Regions from separate parts of the Streptomyces sp. NPDC005393 genome, predicted to be linked through region 2. Evidence: riboswitches for the same ligand, from Rfam matches in the RefSeq annotation. Region 2 holds a riboswitch; each other region holds the start of a gene.

What was found. Region 2 has a riboswitch for cobalamin ahead of cobN (cobaltochelatase subunit CobN). Riboswitches for the same ligand answer to the same signal wherever they lie in the genome.
Region 1: it holds a riboswitch for cobalamin, as region 2 does, so the genes downstream of both, ABZS71_RS18150 (cobalamin biosynthesis protein) here and cobN (cobaltochelatase subunit CobN) in region 2, are expected to answer to the same signal.
Region 3: it holds a riboswitch for cobalamin, as region 2 does, so the genes downstream of both, metE (5-methyltetrahydropteroyltriglutamate--homocysteine S-methyltransferase) here and cobN (cobaltochelatase subunit CobN) in region 2, are expected to answer to the same signal.
Region 4: it holds a riboswitch for cobalamin, as region 2 does, so the genes downstream of both, ABZS71_RS00795 (ribonucleoside-diphosphate reductase subunit alpha) here and cobN (cobaltochelatase subunit CobN) in region 2, are expected to answer to the same signal.

Annotation. Positions count from the first base shown of each region.
Region 1 is NZ_JBEXFG010000019.1:89,675-93,836, reverse strand. It holds gene ABZS71_RS18165 (class II aldolase/adducin family protein) at 1-268, opposite strand, end outside; gene ABZS71_RS18160 (inorganic phosphate transporter) at 519-1,814, shown strand; gene ABZS71_RS18155 (hypothetical protein) at 1,829-2,080, shown strand; cobalamin riboswitch at 2,253-2,405, shown strand; gene ABZS71_RS18150 (cobalamin biosynthesis protein) at 2,535-3,578, shown strand; gene ABZS71_RS18145 (cobyric acid synthase) at 3,575-4,162, shown strand, end outside.
Region 2 is NZ_JBEXFG010000003.1:181,529-185,690, forward strand. It holds gene ABZS71_RS05315 (precorrin-8X methylmutase) at 1-24, opposite strand, end outside; gene cobG (precorrin-3B synthase) at 21-1,418, opposite strand; cobalamin riboswitch at 1,477-1,643, shown strand; gene cobN (cobaltochelatase subunit CobN) at 1,677-4,162, shown strand, end outside.
Region 3 is NZ_JBEXFG010000014.1:115,114-119,275, reverse strand. It holds gene ABZS71_RS15145 (histidine phosphatase family protein) at 1-182, shown strand, start outside; gene metE (5-methyltetrahydropteroyltriglutamate--homocysteine S-methyltransferase) at 268-2,589, opposite strand; cobalamin riboswitch at 2,751-2,940, opposite strand; gene ABZS71_RS15135 (S1 family peptidase) at 3,408-4,162, shown strand, end outside.
Region 4 is NZ_JBEXFG010000001.1:163,490-167,651, reverse strand. It holds gene ABZS71_RS00815 (IPT/TIG domain-containing protein) at 1-375, opposite strand, end outside; partial or broken gene ABZS71_RS00810 (GNAT family N-acetyltransferase) at 353-484, shown strand; partial or broken gene ABZS71_RS00805 (phosphoglycerate mutase family protein) at 501-656, opposite strand; gene ABZS71_RS00800 (2-hydroxyacid dehydrogenase) at 751-1,797, shown strand; cobalamin riboswitch at 2,130-2,267, shown strand; gene ABZS71_RS00795 (ribonucleoside-diphosphate reductase subunit alpha) at 2,402-4,162, shown strand, end outside.

The DNA.
Region 1 (4,162 bases), on a different contig from region 2:
TCGGAAGCTCACTGGTGGGCGTGAGCGTCCCGAGGACCTGCCGGCCGTCGAGATCCACGCCGACCGCGTCGCGCGGGCCGAGCCGGTCGTAGGGGAGGCCGCTCGGGGTCACCAGGACGGTGTCGCCGACCCGCGCCGAGACATTGCCCGAAGTGCCGACGACGAGGCCGTCGGCCGTGGTTCTGCGGGCCGTCCGGACCACCTGGGCCCACGCCTGCCGCAGGGGCCGGGTCAGCCGCGGCCGCTGTGGGGATCGCGACTCCGTCACGCCCTCACCTCCGGGGTCCGATCCTGCCAGGCGGCCGGGGCCGAGGACATGGCGGGGCGGGGTCCTTATCGGCCCTTCGGGTACGCCCCTCAAACCCCGTATGACGTACGGAAGTACGGCGAGAGTCGGACCGGCGCCGCACTCTCGCCCGCGCGTCACCATGACGCCCGCCTCAGTTCACCTTCCGTTCATCCAGTTTCCTTACGTTCACCGTGCTGATACCGAACCTTCGAACTGATTGACCGGGTGTATGGAACACATCACGCTTCTCATCGGGATCGTGATCATCACGGCCTTGGTGTTCGACTTTACGAACGGCTTCCACGACACCGCCAACGCCATGGCCACCACCATCTCCACGGGAGCACTCGGTCCCCGGGTGGCGGTGGCGATGTCGGCGGTCCTCAATCTCGTCGGCGCGTTCCTGTCCGTGGAGGTCGCCAAGACCATCTCCGGAGGGATCGTCGACGAGAATTCCGGCATCCGACCCGAAGTGATCTTCGCGGGTCTGGTCGGCGCGATCCTCTGGAATCTGGTGACCTGGCTCGCCGGGCTCCCCTCCAGCTCCTCGCACGCTCTCTTCGGCGGCCTCATCGGCGCCACGGTGGCCTCCGTCGGCCTGCAGGGGGTCAACGGCGACGCGATCGTCATGAAGGTCCTGATCCCCGCCGTCGCCGCGCCGATCGTGGCCGGAATCGCCACGTTGGCCGCCACCCGGCTCACCTACCGGCTGGGCCGCGACCGCTCCCCCGAGGACACCGCGAAGGGCTACCGCGCCGGCCAGATCGCCTCGGCCGCCCTGGTCTCCCTCGCCCACGGCACCAACGACGCCCAGAAGACGATGGGTGTGATCACCCTGGCGCTGGTCACCGGCGGCGTCGTCGCGCCCGACTCCGACCCGCCGCTGTGGGTCATCGTCTCCGCGGGCCTGGCCATCGCGCTCGGCACCTACCTGGGCGGCTGGCGCATCATCCGCACCATGGGCAAGGGCATCACCGACATCCAGCCGCCGCAGGGCTTCGCCGCCCAGACCGGTGCCGCGACCGTCATCCTCGCCTCCTCCCACATCGGCTTCGCGCTGTCCACCACCCAGGTCTGCTCCGGCGCCGTGATGGGCGCGGGGGTCGGCCGCAAGGGCGCGGTGATGCACTGGTCGACCGCGGGCCGCATGGTCATCGCATGGGTGCTGACCCTGCCGGCCGCGGGTCTCGTCGCGGGCGGCGCGGCGCTGCTGGCCGACCAGGGGAGCTGGGGAGTCACGGCGGTCGCCGTGCTGGCCGTCCTGGCCTGCGGGGCGATCTGGGCGCTGTCGCGCCGCAAGCCCGTGGACCACACCAACGTCAACGAGGTCGGAGTGCCGTCCGCCGAGCCGGTGGGCGCCGTCACCGCCGCCCTGCGGTCCGTCGCCCCGCCGCCCGCGGGTGCCGCGACCACTACCGAGACCACCGCGGACACCACCGCGGAGAGCGTCCCGGAGCCCACCGCGGCGCCCGCCACGGAGACCACCCCCACCCCCGCCGCCGCGGCGACCAGCACCACCAGCTAAAGGGAGCTACGTAGATGAGCATCGACTGGGCGGCACTCGGCCAGGTCTTCGGCATCAGCCTCGCGGTGACGGTCGGCATGGTGGGCGTCTTCACCCTGGGGATCGTCGGAACGTCCCGGAGTGACCAGCCGCAGCCGCACGACGGCGCGGTCGGCACGGCGGTGGTGGCGGGCGGCGCCTCCGCGGCCGCCCGCACCGCCGCGTACGCCTGCTTCGGGCTGTGCGCCGCGGTCGTGGCGTACGGCATCTATCTGATCGTCGCCTGAGGACCGCACGTCCTCATCGACCCCACCGACCGCCGGGCGGCGGCGCTGACCAGCGTCGACCGACCGGCGGTCGGTCCATGTGGGCCTCGGCACACTCACGCATCGCGGGTCATATGCGAGTTGACGGCCATTCGCGGCCCATGGTGGACTTCCGGAGCCAAACGGCGGCAGGAGAGGAAGCCGGTGAGAATCCGGCGCGGTCCCGCCACTGTCACCGGGGAGCGCTCTCCCATCGCCTGTATGGGGTCACGGCTCATCCATATGGTTCGTCCGTATGCGGAGCTGGAAGGCCGGGAGAACCGCGGATCCGGGAGCCAGGAGACTCTCACCGCCGGTCACGTCGAGCCAGGGCGCGGACCCTGAGTGAGGACATACCGCCATGCCCGGCCCCGAAACGCCGCCAGCCCCACCTGTCCGCACGCCGCCGCGCCGAGGCGCGACGGCGGGCTGACGGATGCGTGCCGACCACGCCTCGTACGCGTGCGGCGCCGCCCTCGGCTTCCTCGGCGACCTCGCCATGGGCGATCCGCGCCGCGGTCATCCGGTGGCCGCGTTCGGGCGCGCCGCCGCGGCCGCCGAGCGGCGGCTGTGGCGCGACCACCGCGGCCACGGGGCCCTGCACACCGCGCTGTGCGCGGGCGGCGCGGCCGCCGGTGCCGCGCTGCTGACGCGTACCGTACGGGCCCTTGCCGGGCCCCGTACGACGGACATCGCGCTGACCGCCGCCGCCACCTGGGCCGTGCTGGGCGGTACGACGCTCCGGCGTGAGGCGCGGGCCGTCGGCGACGCGCTGGCCGCCGGGGACCTCGCCACCGCCAGGGAGCGGCTGCCGCATCTGTGCGGACGCGATCCGCAGGCGCTGGACGGACAGCAGATGGCCCGCGCGGTCGTCGAATCGGTCGCCGAGAACACCTCCGATGCCGTGGTGGGCGCGCTGGTGTGGGGCGCCGTGGGCGGAGTGCCGGGGCTCATCGGCTTCCGCGCCGTCAACACCCTGGACGCCATGGTGGGCCACAAGTCGCCGCGCTACCGGCGGTTCGGCTGGGCGGCGGCCCGTCTGGACGACGCCGCCGGCTGGCCCGGTGCGCGCCTTACGGCGGCCCTGGCCACCCTCGCGGGCGCCGACCCGCGCGGCGCGTGGCGCGCCTGGCGGCGGGACGGACGGCGCCATCCGAGCCCCAACGCGGGCCCGGTGGAGGCGTCCTTCGCGGGCGCGCTCGGCGTACGGCTGGGCGGCACCCTCGCGTACGGCGGCCGGGTCGAGCACCGGCCGGTGCTCAACTCCGGCGGGCGCGCCGTGGAGATCACGGACATCGACCGCGCGGTGCGGCTGTCGCGCCGCGTCGGCGCCCTGGCGCTGCTGACGTCGATCGCGGCGAGAGCCGTTGTGGGCCGCCGTTCCTCCCCCGGCTACCGCTGGGAGGTTCCCTCTGGGCGGGACGGGTGGGCACAACCCACCCACCGGCCCGCACCCGACAACGAAAGGGCACGCCGATGACCGGGCCTGGCCACGGCCTGCTGGTCGCGGGGACGACCTCGGACGCGGGCAAGAGCGTGGTCACGGCGGGTATCTGCCGGTGGCTGGCGCGCAAGGGCGTCCGCGTGGCGCCCTTCAAGGCGCAGAACATGTCGCTCAACTCCTTCGTCACCCGGGACGGGGCGGAGATCGGGCGCGCCCAGGCCATGCAGGCCGCCGCCGCGCGCGTCGAGCCCAGCGCCCTGATGAACCCCGTACTGCTGAAGCCGGGAAGCGACAGCAGCAGCCAAGTGGTGCTGCTGGGCAAGCCGGTGGGCGAGCTGAGCGCCCGCGGCTACCACAGCGAGCGGCGCGAGGCGCTGCTCGGAACTGTCACGGAGTGCCTGGCGGAGCTGCGCCGCACCCATGACGCGGTGATCTGTGAGGGCGCGGGCAGCCCGGCCGAGATCAATCTGCGCCGTACCGACATCGTCAACATGGGGCTCGCACGGGCCGCCGGGCTGCCGGTCGTGGTGGTCGGCGATATCGACCGCGGGGGCGTCTTCGCGTCCTTCTTCGGCACGACCGCGCTGCTGTCGGCACAGGACCAGCGGCATATCGCCGCC
Region 2 (4,162 bases):
GTCGAACACTGTGCCCTCGATCATCTCGTTCCCCGGGCCGCCGCCACGGCGTCGGCCACCTGCTCTGCTGTCACATCCACGCGCAGGTCCGCGCTGTCCGCCTCCGGCGTGTCCCGTACGGTGACCCGGTAGCCCGCGCCGGTCGCCAGCGCGTCCACCCAGCGGCCGCCGGGGTGGCCGCAGCGCCGCTCACAGCCGGAGAAGTACACCGGCAGCGAACCCGGACGACGGTCACCCGCCACCGCGCGCTCCGCGTCGGCACGCACATTGGCAAGGGACTTGGCGCAGCCGGGACGTCCGGTGCACGCACCGACGCCGAGCCACGGGGAGTCCGGCTCGGTCACGAGCCCGGCGTCGGACAGCTCGTGCGACGCGGCCCGGCCGCCGTCCGGGGAGAACCCCGGGAGCACCACGCCGCGCCAGGGTGTCACACGCAGCTCGCCCGACCCGCCCCGGGAGGCGAGCGTGGCGAGCAGCCGCCACTGGGCCGCGCTCACCCGGCCGAGCGGGACGGCGACGGACACGGCGCGGCGCCCGTCCGGCCCGGCCACCAGCCCCGGCGCGGGGCGCGGCCCCGAAGCGTCCGAGCCCTTGGGCTCGGGGCCCTTATGTGCGGTACGTACCGTTTCGATGCCCGCGTTGGCGAGTCGCGCCGCCAACCGGTCGGCCGTCACGGCGTGTTGCGCCGGGAGCTCCCGTACACGCCACGCCCGGCTGCCGCTCTCGCGCATTCCCGCCAGGAACTCCACGGCGGCCAGCGCGGCCGCGCGCGGCGCATCGCCGGCCCGCACTCTCAGCTCGGCGTCGCCGCCCGGCGTGTTGTGACCGTCCGCCCCGCCACCGCGACACGCCGGAGCGGGCATCCGCAGCACGGCCCCGCCGTCCGGCGTTGCGATCAATGTCACATCCGCGCCCAAGGCGGCCACATCGCCGCGCCCGTCGTCCAGCGCGAACAGGAAACGGCCCGACAAGGCGGACAACTCGCCCGACGTCTCGTCGCACAGCGCCGCGTCCAACTCCCGTGCCCACGCCGCCGCATCCGCATGCCCCGCGCCGTCCAGCCCGCACAGCGGCGACGCCACGATGTTGCGCACCCGGTCGTGCCGGTCCGACGGAAGCAGTCCGGCCGCCCGCAGCCGGGCCGCCAGCTCCGTGCCGCACCCCGCGTCCAGGCCGCGTACCTGCAGGTTGCCCCGGGAGGTGATGTCCAGCCGGCCGTCCCCCAGCTCCTCGGCCACTCCTGTCAGCGCGTCCGCCTGACGGGCCGTCAGCAAGCCTGCCGGCACTCGGATACGGGCCAGCGCGCCATCGTCCGCCGTGTGCAGCCGCAACGCCCCCGGGCAGGCGTCATCGGGCCCGCTCCGGCGGCCGGAGGGCGCTTCATTCCCAGGTGGGACGGTGGTCGGGGGAAGGGGCATGGCGGCGAGCATACCGACGATCGACCAGCCCTCTCCGTCCCCTGCCAGGTCAGCAACGCTTACTATGCTCAGCGGTGGGTCGTCCCGGCCCGCCGGACGCACAAGACGGCGTCAAGGGGAGGAAGCCGGTGCGAATCCGGCGCGGTCCCGCCACTGTGAGCACGGTGGCTGTCGGTACGGCAGCGGCCGGGCGAGCCAGGAACTCCCGCCGTCTTCCAACCCGCCCGGGGCGCGGACCCCGAGGAAGGCGCGCTGCGCATGATCCTGCTGCTGTCGACGTCCGACACCGACCTGCTCAGTGCGCGTGCCGCCACGGGCCCGGTGCCGTACCGCCTCGCCAACCCGGCCCGGCTCGCACTCGATGACCTCCCCGGCCTCCTCGACGGCGTCCAACTCGTCGTCGTCCGGCTTCTCGGCGGCGTCCGCGCCTGGCAGGAGGGGCTCGACACGCTGCTCGCCGGGGACCGCCCGGTTGTCGTCCTCACCGGTGAACAGGCCCCTGACGCCCAGCTCATGGAGGCGTCCACGGTCCCGGTCGGGATCGCCGCCGAGGCCCACGCCTATCTCGCCCACGGCGGGCCCGCCAACCTGGCCCAGCTGGCCCGGTTCCTCTCCGACACCGTGCTGCTCACCGGCCATGGCTTCGATCCGCCCGCGCCCGCCCCCACCTGGGGTCCGCTGGAGCGCACCGCGCGGACGACGACCGGCCCGACCATCGCCGTGCTCTATTACCGCGCCCACCACATGAGCGGCAACACCGCTTTCGTCGAGGCCCTGTGCCAGGCCGTGGAGGACGCGGGGGGCCGACCGCTGCCGCTGTTCGTCGCCTCCCTGCGCGCCCCCGAGCCCGAGTTGATCGAGGCCCTCGGCCCGGCCGACGCGGTCGTCACCACCGTCCTCGCGGCCGGCGGCACCCGGCCCGCCGAGGCGTCCGCGGGCGGCGACGACGAGGCGTGGGACGCGGGCGCGCTCGCCGCGCTCGACGTACCCGTCCTCCAGGCGCTGTGCCTGACCAGCTCGCGCGCCGTATGGGAGGAGAACGACGAGGGCCTGTCGCCGCTGGACGCCGCCACCCAGGTGGCCGTCCCGGAGTTCGACGGACGGCTCATCACCGTGCCGTTCTCCTTCAAGGAGGTCGACGCGGACGGTCTGCCGGTCTATGCCGCCGACCCCGAGCGCGCCGCGCGCGTCGCGGGCATCGCGATACGACACGCCCGGCTGCGCCACATCCCCGCGGCCGACAAGCGCCTCGCGCTCGTCCTCTCCGCCTACCCCACCAAGCACTCCCGGATCGGCAACGCCGTCGGCCTCGACACCCCGGCGAGCGCCGTCGCCCTGCTGCGCCGGCTGCGCGCCGAGGGCTACGATTTCGGCCCCGAGGACGGGCCAAACGCGGTCCCGGGCCTGGCCTCCGGCAATGGCGACGAGCTGATCTATGCCCTCATCGAGGCGGGCGGCCATGACCAGGACTGGCTCACCGAGGAGCAGCTGGCCGCCAACCCGGTCCGCATCCCGGCCGCCGACTACCGCCGCTGGTACGCCACGCTGCCGCGGGAGCTGCGCGACGCGGTCGAGGAGCACTGGGGTCCGCCGCCCGGCGCGATGTTCGTGGACAGCAGCCGCGACCCCGAGGGCGAGATCGTCCTCGCCGCGCTGCGCCGTGCCAACCTCCTGGTCGTCATCCAGCCGCCGCGCGGCTTCGGCGAGAACCCCATCGCCATCTACCACGACCCCGATCTGCCGCCCTCGCACCACTATCTGGCCGCCTACCGCTGGATGGCCACGCCCCGGGCGGACGGCGGCTTCGGCGCCGACGCCATGGTGCACCTGGGCAAGCACGGCAATCTGGAGTGGCTGCCGGGCAAGAACGCGGCCCTGTCCGCCGCCTGCGGCCCCGACGCCGCGCTCGGCGATCTGCCGCTGATCTACCCGTTCCTGGTCAACGACCCGGGCGAGGGCACCCAGGCCAAGCGCCGCGCCCACGCCACCCTGGTCGACCACCTCGTACCGCCGATGGCCCGCGCCGAGTCCTACGGTGACATCGCGCGGCTGGAGCAGCTGCTCGACGAGTACGCCGCCATCTCCGCGATGGACCCGGCCAAACTCCCCGCCATCCGCGCCCAGATCTGGACCCTGATCCAGGCCGCCAGGCTCGACCACGACCTGGGCCTGGAGGCCCGGCCGGACGACGACGGCTTCGACGACTTCCTCCTGCATGTCGACGGCTGGCTGTGCGAGGTCAAGGACGCCCAGATACGCGACGGACTGCATGTCCTCGGCGCCGCCCCGACCGGGCCCGGGCGCGTCAACCTCGTCCTGGCCATTCTGCGCGCCCGTCAGATCTGGGGCGGTACGACGGCCCTTCCCGGGCTGCGCGAGGCGCTCGGCCTCGACGAGTCGGCCGCCACCCGCACCGGCGCCGACGCGGCCGAGGAGCGCGCCCGCGCGCTCGTCCAGGCGATGGAGGACGCCGAGTGGGCCCCGGAGGCCGCCCGGAAGGCCGCCCTCGGGCTGCCCGAGGAGCAGCGCGCCCCGGTCACCGCGATCCTGGACTTCGCCGCCCGCGAGGTCGTACCGCGCCTCGCCGCCACCACGGACGAGATCGACCACGCCGTCCACGCGCTCAGCGGCGGCTTCGTCCCCGCCGGCCCGTCCGGCTCGCCGCTGCGCGGACTGGTCAACGTCCTGCCGACGGGCCGTAACTTCTACTCGGTCGACCCCAAGGCGGTGCCCAGCCGGCTGGC
Region 3 (4,162 bases), on a different contig from region 2:
AGCGGCGGGTGCTCGCCGTCGCCGAGCCCGCCGTGGTCCGCGCCGCCCTCGTCCACGCCCTCGCCATCCCCGCGCGGACCTTCTGGCGCCTCGATGTCGCCCCGCTGACCGCGACCGAGCTCAGCGGCCGCTCGGGACGGTGGAATCTGCGCTGCGGTCGGCCGCTGGCCGCGTCGCGGTAAGGGGCCGGGGGCCGCCGCGAGCACACGCGCCCGCGACGGCCCCCAGGCGCCCCGCCCTCAGGACTCAGGACTCAGGACTCATGAGTCAGGACGCGGTGCCGTCCAGCACGGCCCGTACCTCCCTCGCGGCGGCCACCATGTGCTTGAGCGACGTACGGACCTCGGGCCAGCCGCGGGTCTTCAGCCCGCAGTCCGGGTTGACCCAGAGCCGCTCGGGCGGGATGGCCTCGAGCCCCCTGCGCAGCAGGGCGGCCGCCTCCTCGGCGCTCGGTACCCGGGGGGAGTGGATGTCGTAGACACCGGGGCCGACCTCGCGCGGATAGCCGGCCTCGGCCAGCTCCCCGGCCACCTGCATATGCGACCGCGCCGCCTCCAGGCTGATGACATCGGCGTCGAGGTCGTCGATGGCCTGGAGGATGTCGCCGAACTCGGCGTAGCACATATGGGTGTGGATCTGGGTGTCCGGGCGCACCCCCGCCGTGGTGAGCCGGAACGCCTCGGTGGCCCAGGCCAGATACCCGGGGCGGCCGGCGGCGCGCAGCGGCAGGGTTTCGCGCAGGGCGGGCTCGTCGACCTGGATGACCGAGGTCCCGGCCGCCTCCAGGTCGGCCACCTCGTCGCGCAGCGCCAGCGCGACCTGGCGGGCGGTCTCGGCGAGCGGCTGGTCGTCGCGGACGAAGGACCAGGCGAGCATGGTGACCGGGCCGGTGAGCATGCCCTTGACCGGACGGTCGGTGAGGGACTGGGCGTAGGCCGTCCAGCGCACCGTCATCGGCTCCGGGCGGGAGATGTCGCCGGCCAGGATCGGCGGGCGGACGTAGCGGGTGCCGTAGGACTGGACCCAGCCGTGCCGGGTGGCGAGATATCCGGTGAGCCGCTCGGCGAAGTACTGGACCATGTCGTTGCGTTCGGGCTCGCCGTGCACCAGGACATCGAGTCCGGCCTTCTCCTGGAAGGAGACCACCTCGCGGATCTCGGCTTCGATCCGCTCCTCGTAACCGGCGGTGCCGATCCGCCCGGCCCGCAGATCGGCGCGGGCGGTGCGCAGTTCGGCCGTCTGCGGGAAGGAGCCGATGGTGGTCGTCGGCAGCTGCGGCAGCCGCAGCCGGTCGCGCTGGGCGGCGACCCGCTCGGCGTACGGCCGTGAGCGGCGGGCGTCGGCCCCGGTGACGGCCTGGGCGCGGGCGCGTACGGCCGGGTCGCGGGTCAGCGCGGAGCCGGCCCGGGAGGCCAGATCGGCGCGGTTGGCGGCGAGTTGCGCGGCGATGGTGTCCGTACCGTCGCTCAGCCCGCGGGCGAGGGTGACGATCTCGGCCGTCTTCTGCCGGGCGAACGCCAGCCAGCGGGCGATCTGCGGATCCACCTCGCGCTCGACCGTCGCGTCCAGCGGGACATGCAGCAGGGAGCAGGACGCGGCCACATCCACCCGGCCCGCGAGACCGAGCAGGGTGCCGAGGGTGGACAGCGACGCCGACAGGTCGTTGATCCACACATTGCGGCCGTCCACGACGCCCGCGACCAGGCGCTTCCCCGGCAGCCCGCCGGCCGCGGCGAGATCGTCGAGGTTGGCCGAAGCAGGCCCGGTGAAGTCGAGCGCCAGCCCCTCGACCGGCGCCTTGGCCAGCACCGGCAGGGCCTCGCCGAGCCGGTCGAAGTACGAGGCGACCAGCAGCTTGGGCCGGTCGGTGAGGGCGCCCAGCTCACGGCAGGCGCGGGCGGCGGCGTTCAGCTCGGCCGCCGTGCGGTCCTGGACCAGCGCCGGCTCATCCAGCTGGACCCACTCGGCGCCGGCCGCCCGCAGATCGGCCAGCACCTCCGCGTACACCGGAATCAGCCGGTCCAGGAGGGTGAGCGGTACGAACGAGCCGTCCACTCCGGGTGCGGGCTTGGCGAGCAGCAGATAGGTGACCGGGCCGACCAGCACCGGGCGGGGGGTGTGGCCGAGCGCGACCGCCTCCCTCAACTCGGCCACCTGCTTTGCGGAGTCGGCGCGGAAGACGGTGTCGGGGCCGAGCTCGGGCACCAGATAGTGGTAGTTGGTGTCGAACCACTTGGTCATCTCCAGCGGCGCCACCTCCCGGGTGCCGCGCGCCATCGCGAAGTAGCCGTCCAGCGGATCGGCCTCGACGGCGGCGCGGTGGCGGTCGGGGACGGCGCCGACCATGACGCTGGTGTCCAGCACATGGTCGTACATCGAGAAGTCGCCGGTGGGCACCTCGTGCAGACCGGCGTCGGCCAGCTGCCGCCAGGTGGTACGGCGCAGGCCCGCCGCTGTCTCCCGGAGGGCCTCGGCGGTGACCCGGCCCTTCCAGTACCCCTCGACGGCCTTCTTCAGCTTCCGGTCCGGCCCCTGGCGGGGGTAGCCGTACACGGTGGCCCTGGCCGCCGCCGTCGCGTGCGTTGTCACGGAACTCTCCTTCGCGAGCACTCGTCATGAGCTCCCGGGGACCGGGCACAGGGCGCGAAGGGATGGCGCGGACCCCGGAAACACCGCATGGTGCCCGCCCGCGCCGCCGACCCGCCCTCGAGGTCACCGAGAGACCGCGCGCGTCCGACGCGCACGGGCAGTGGCAGGTCTTCGGACTCGCGGGCGCGCCTCGTGTCCCCACGAGGCATCTACTGGCCGTCGCTTCCCAGACCCGGCTGCCGGGCCCAGTGCGTATGACGGCGGTCGTTCCCGCTCACCGCTGCGGGGCAGTCCCGGATTCCCACCGGGTTCCCTCTTACGACGCGCCTGCCTGGCGGACAGGGCGAACCAGCTGCACGGCCCAGACTAGGCGCTCACCCCGGTCCCGGGAAACCGGTTCGGTGGCCGGGCGGTCCGTCGCGCTCATCGCGTTCGTCGTAACGAAACGATCTCTCCGATGGCGCGCCCCCATCGGATGGACTTCTGTGACGTGATGGCGTTACCCACGGCCAAGCCCCGCCCCGCCCTCGCGATCGTCTGCGCCGCCGCCGCGATGGCGACGCTCCGCGTGCCACGCACTGCCCGCGCGACGCCGGGTCCGCGCCCTTGAGCCGGGCGACCGCGAGATCGACAGTCTGCCCGTGCACAGCGACTACGACGGTCCGGGCCTCGACCGGATCTGCTTCCACCAGCGCGTCCCGCGCATTCCGTAGACGCCCGCCGCCCGCGGTGAGCGCGACGCCGGTTCCGCCCGTATGAGGGAGAGGGTCTTCACCGTCCGAGGCCCCGGGGCTGGATCGACGTAAGGAGGCAGGGTGGTGAAGCACATGCGGCGAGGTGGACGCCGACTCGTACGGTTCGCGGCCGTCGGGGCGTTGGTCTGCGGCGGCGTGATGGTCGCGCAGTCCGCACCGGGTGCATCGGGATCGGCTCACGGGGCGACCGGAGACGGCACGCACGTCCTGGGGGCGCGGAGCGACGATCTGGGCGGGCGTCTGGTGTCCCGGCTCGGCACCTCCCGTACGGCGGGCAACTGGATCGGCTCCGACGGGCGCCCGGTGGTCGCGGTGACCGACGCGGACGCGGCGGCCGAGGTCAGCCGGGCGGGGGCGAAGGCCAAGCGGGTGCGGTACAGCATGAATGAGCTGGACTCCGCCACCGAGACGCTGCGCTCGGCGCCCCGGGTGGCGGGCACCGCGTGGATGGTGGACCCCGCGTCCAACAAGGTGGTGGTGCTCGGCGACAGCACCGTCCCCGCCGCCCGCTGGTCACGGATGAAGGACCTCGGCGCGCGGGTGGGCAGCGAGGTGAGCATGGAGCGGACGACGGGCTCCTTCACCACCAGGACCGCCGGCGCCGCCCCGATCTTCACCAACGGCAGCCGCTGCTCCGCCGGTTTCAATGTCACCAACGGCCAGACCGGCTTCATCCTGACGGCGGGTCACTGCGGGCCCACCGGCACCCCCTGGTTCACCGACACCTCGGGATCCACGAACATCGGGACCACGGTCCAAAGCAGCTTCCCCGGCAATGACTTCTCGCTGGTGCGGTACGACAACCGCTCGCTCGACCA
Region 4 (4,162 bases), on a different contig from region 2:
GGTGACGAGGACCTGGACGGACCCGGGCGCGTGCGGCGGGGCTATCACCACGACGACGTCGTTGGTGGGATTCCCCGACCAGCCGCCTCCGGGCCAGCCACCGCCGCCCCAGCCGCCGTCCCAGTCACGACCCCAGCCGCCGCCACCGGAACTGCTCTGGCTGGCGATCTGGGCGGGCACGCCGCCGAAGGTCACACTGATGACGTTGCGCAGGTTCTGCCCGTTCAGCTGGACGAGGTTCCCACCGGCGGCGGGGTCCGAGTTGGGCACCACGGACAGCAGCAACGGCGGCCGCGCGACGCCCGGCGGCGGGCCGAGCAGGCCGAGGTGCTGGTCGCGGCGGACGCGGTGCCGGGCCCGGGGGCTCGGGCTCACGGGGATCGTGATCTGCAGCCAGCAGTCGATGACGGCCGCTCACCGGCTCTACGGGCGGCTGGGCTTCGTCCGCGCGCCGGAGCGCGACTGGGAGCCGATACCGGGCATCGCGCCGCTGTGGGTACCACCGCGCCGATGGCGCGGCCCTCGGCCCAGCGGGCGAGCGCCTGGGCCTGCCGGTATCCCCGCTCCGTCAGGGCGCTGTCGGAGATTCCGGCATACCGGTTCTCCGCGTGCCACACGGTCTCGCCGTGGCGTACGAGCAGCAGTCGGGCGGTCATCCGGCGCCTCCCACGCGTCGGCCATTGCCTCATCAAGTCCAAGGTGTTAAATCGAGCATCGCTCATGTGATGGAACGCCGAAGGAAGGCCACCCATGCGCGTCCTCGCCGCCGGAGACCACTTCATCACGCCCGAGCTGATCGCGGCGGCCCTCCTCGATCAGCTGGACCCGGACGGTTTGGACATCGGCGAGCTGACGCTTCCGTGGCCGCACGAGCCCTTCGGCCCCGTGGACGGGGTGAGCGAGGCGAGCGGCACCGAGGAGCAGCTGATCGAGGCGCTCCTCGATGCCGAGGTGTGTGTGACACAGACGGCGCCCTTCACCGAGCGGGTGTTCGCCGCCCGCCCCGAGCTGCGCATGGTCGCGGTCGCCCGCGACGGCCCGGTCAATGTCGACCTGGTGGCCGCGGCCCGCGCGGGCGTCGCCGTGAGCTTCGCCCCGGGCCGTAACGCCGTCGCCGCCGCCGAGTTCACGATCGGCATGATGCTCGCCGCGATGCGCCGGATCCCCACCGCCCACGCCGAGCTGCGCGCCGGCCGCTGGCCCGGTGACCTCTCCGCGTACCAGGAGGCCGGCGGCGAGCTGGACGGCGCGACCGTCGGCCTGATCGGCTACGGGGCCGTCGGCCGGATCGTCGCCCGGGTGCTGCGCGCCTTCGGCGCCCGGGTGCTGATCGCGGACCCGTACACGGACGGCGAGGCCGCCCGCGCCGACGGCGTCGAACCCGTCAAGCTCGACGAACTCCTCGTGCGCAGCGAGATCGTGAGCCTGCACGCCCGGCTGACCGCCGAGACCCGCCATCTCCTCGACGCGGGCCGGCTCGCGCGGATGCGGCCCGGCGCGGTCCTCGTGAACACCGCGAGCGGCGGGCTGCTCGACTACGCCCCGCTGCCCGAGGCGCTGCGCACCGGCCGCCTCGGCGCCCTCGCCTTGGATGTATACGACATCGAACCGCCGCCCGCCGACTGGCCGCTGTACTCCGCGCCGAACGTCGTCACCACCCCGCATCTGGCCGGCGCCACCCGGCAGACCGCCCACCGCGCCGCCGCCGTCACCGCCGCCGAGGTCGGCCGCTACGCACGCGGCGAGAGGCTTCACCACCTTGCCAACCCCGAGGCCACGGAGGGCAGCAAGCGGTGAGCTGACGGTTCCCAGTTGTTCGCGGATGTGATCGGCCGCCCGGTGCGCGTCCCCGCCGAGCCCCGAAGTGGGGGCGCGGGGTGCGGCGCGGTCGCCCGGCGACCCGGTCGACACACCACACCGGCAGGCCGATTCGCGTACTGTCGGACCGCGTCGGGACCACCGCGAGACCTTCGAAAGCGGCTACGCCGACGACCGCGCCCGCCTCGCCCGGGCTTTCGCCGGATGGCGGAACACGGGCCCCAGGTCACGGGCAGCGCCGGGAACGCACTAGCACATTTATACGAAACTCCTCACCTCACGACACAAGATGTGGGGGCACGTGCGTCGGCCGACACAAGATGTATGCTCGTGCTCGCTGTCGCCGCAGGGGAATCCGGTGGGAATCCGGAACTGTCCCGCAACGGTGTACGTGTGCGCTTTATGCGTACCCGCGAGTCCGAGGACCTGCCGACGGCCGTCTGCATACGTCCGGGCCTCGCGGGTTGGGTTCGATGGACGCTGCGCGGTGTGCCTCCGTACGCGAGTGCGGAATCGGCATGCCCGTACGCGACCGTCGCGCACCGCCCTCCTGGCCCCCAGCCGAGCGAGGGAGAGCACTTCAGTGACCATCGCGCCCGCGGATCCGGTTTCAGAGGCAACGGCTTCTCAGGCAGTGACCGACGCGCCCGGGACCGCCCTGCTGCGGACCCTGACCGGCCTCACCGCCGATCTTCCCGCCACCGACCCCGGCAAGGTCGCGGCCGCCGCCCTGCGCGGCCGCCATCCCGGCTCGGACGAGGCGGAGTTGCGCACTCTGGCGATCGAGGCGGCGGCCGGGCTGATCGCCGAAGAGCCGGAGTACTCACGGCTGGCCGCGCGGCTGCTGGCCCTCGCGATCACGGAGGAGGCGGCCGGGCAGGGCTCGGTCTCCTTCTCCGCCTCCGTCCGGGTGGGCCACCACGAGGGCCTGATCGCCGACTCCACCGCCGAGTTCGTGGCCACGCACGCCGCCCGGCTGGACGCGCTGGTGGACCAGGCGCTCGCCGACGGCGCCGACAACCGCTTCGGCTACTTCGGGCTGCGCACCCTGCACAGCCGCTATCTGCTGCGCCACCCGATCACCCGTCAGGTGATCGAGACCCCGCAGCATTTCCTGCTCCGGGTGGCCTGCGGGCTCGCCGAGGACGGGTCCGAGCGGGCCCTCGCCGATGTGGCCGAGCTGTACCGGCTGACCAGCACGCTGTCGTATCTGCCCAGCTCCCCCACGCTGTTCAACTCCGGCACCCGCCATCCGCAGATGTCCTCCTGCTATCTGCTGGACTCCCCGCTGGACGAGCTCGACTCGATCTACAACCGCTACCACCAGGTCGCACGGCTCTCCAAGCACGCGGGCGGCATCGGGCTGTCGTACTCCCGCATCCGTGCGCGCGGTTCGCTGATCCGGGGCACCAACGGCCACTCCAACGGCATCGTGCCGTTTCTGCGGACGCTCGACGCCTCCGTGGCGGCCGTCAACCAGGGAGGCCGGCGCAAGGGCGCCGCCTGCGTCTATCTGGAGACCTGGCACGCGGACATCGAGGAGTTCCTGGAGCTGCGGGACAACACGGGCGAGGAGGCCCGCCGCACCCACAACCTCAACATCGCGCACTGGATCCCGGACGAGTTCATGCGCCGGGTCGAGGCGGACGCCGACTGGTCGCTGTTCTCGCCGGTCGACGCGCCCGAGCTGGTGGACCTGTGGGGCGAGGAGTTCGACGCCGCGTACCGGAAGGCCGAGGCCGAGGGGCGGGCGCTCAAGCAGATCCCGGCGCGCCAGCTGTACGCCCGGATGATGCGCACCCTCGCGCAGACCGGCAACGGCTGGATGACGTTCAAGGACGCCGCCAACCGCACCGCGAACCAGACCGCCGAGCCCGGCAAGGTCGTCCACTCCTCCAACCTCTGCACCGAGATCCTGGAGGTCACGGACGACGGCGAGACCGCCGTGTGCAACCTGGGCTCGGTCAACCTCGCGGCACACCTCGGCAAGGACGCCGGCGACGGGGAAGAGGGCATGGACTGGGAGCGGCTGGACGCCACGGTCCGTACCGCCGTGACCTTCCTCGACCGCGTGGTGGACATCAACTTCTACCCCACGGAAGAGGCCGGGGCCTCCAACTCCCGCTGGCGGCCGGTGGGACTCGGCCTGATGGGGCTGCAGGACGTCTTCTTCCGGCTGCGGCTGCCCTTCGACTCCCCCGAGGCGAAGAAGCTCTCCACGCGGATCTCCGAGCGCATCATGCTCGCCGCCTACGAGGCGTCCTGTGAGCTCGCCGAGCGCCACGGCCCGCATCCGGCCTGGTCCGCGACGCGCACCGCACGCGGGGTGCTGCACCCGGACCAC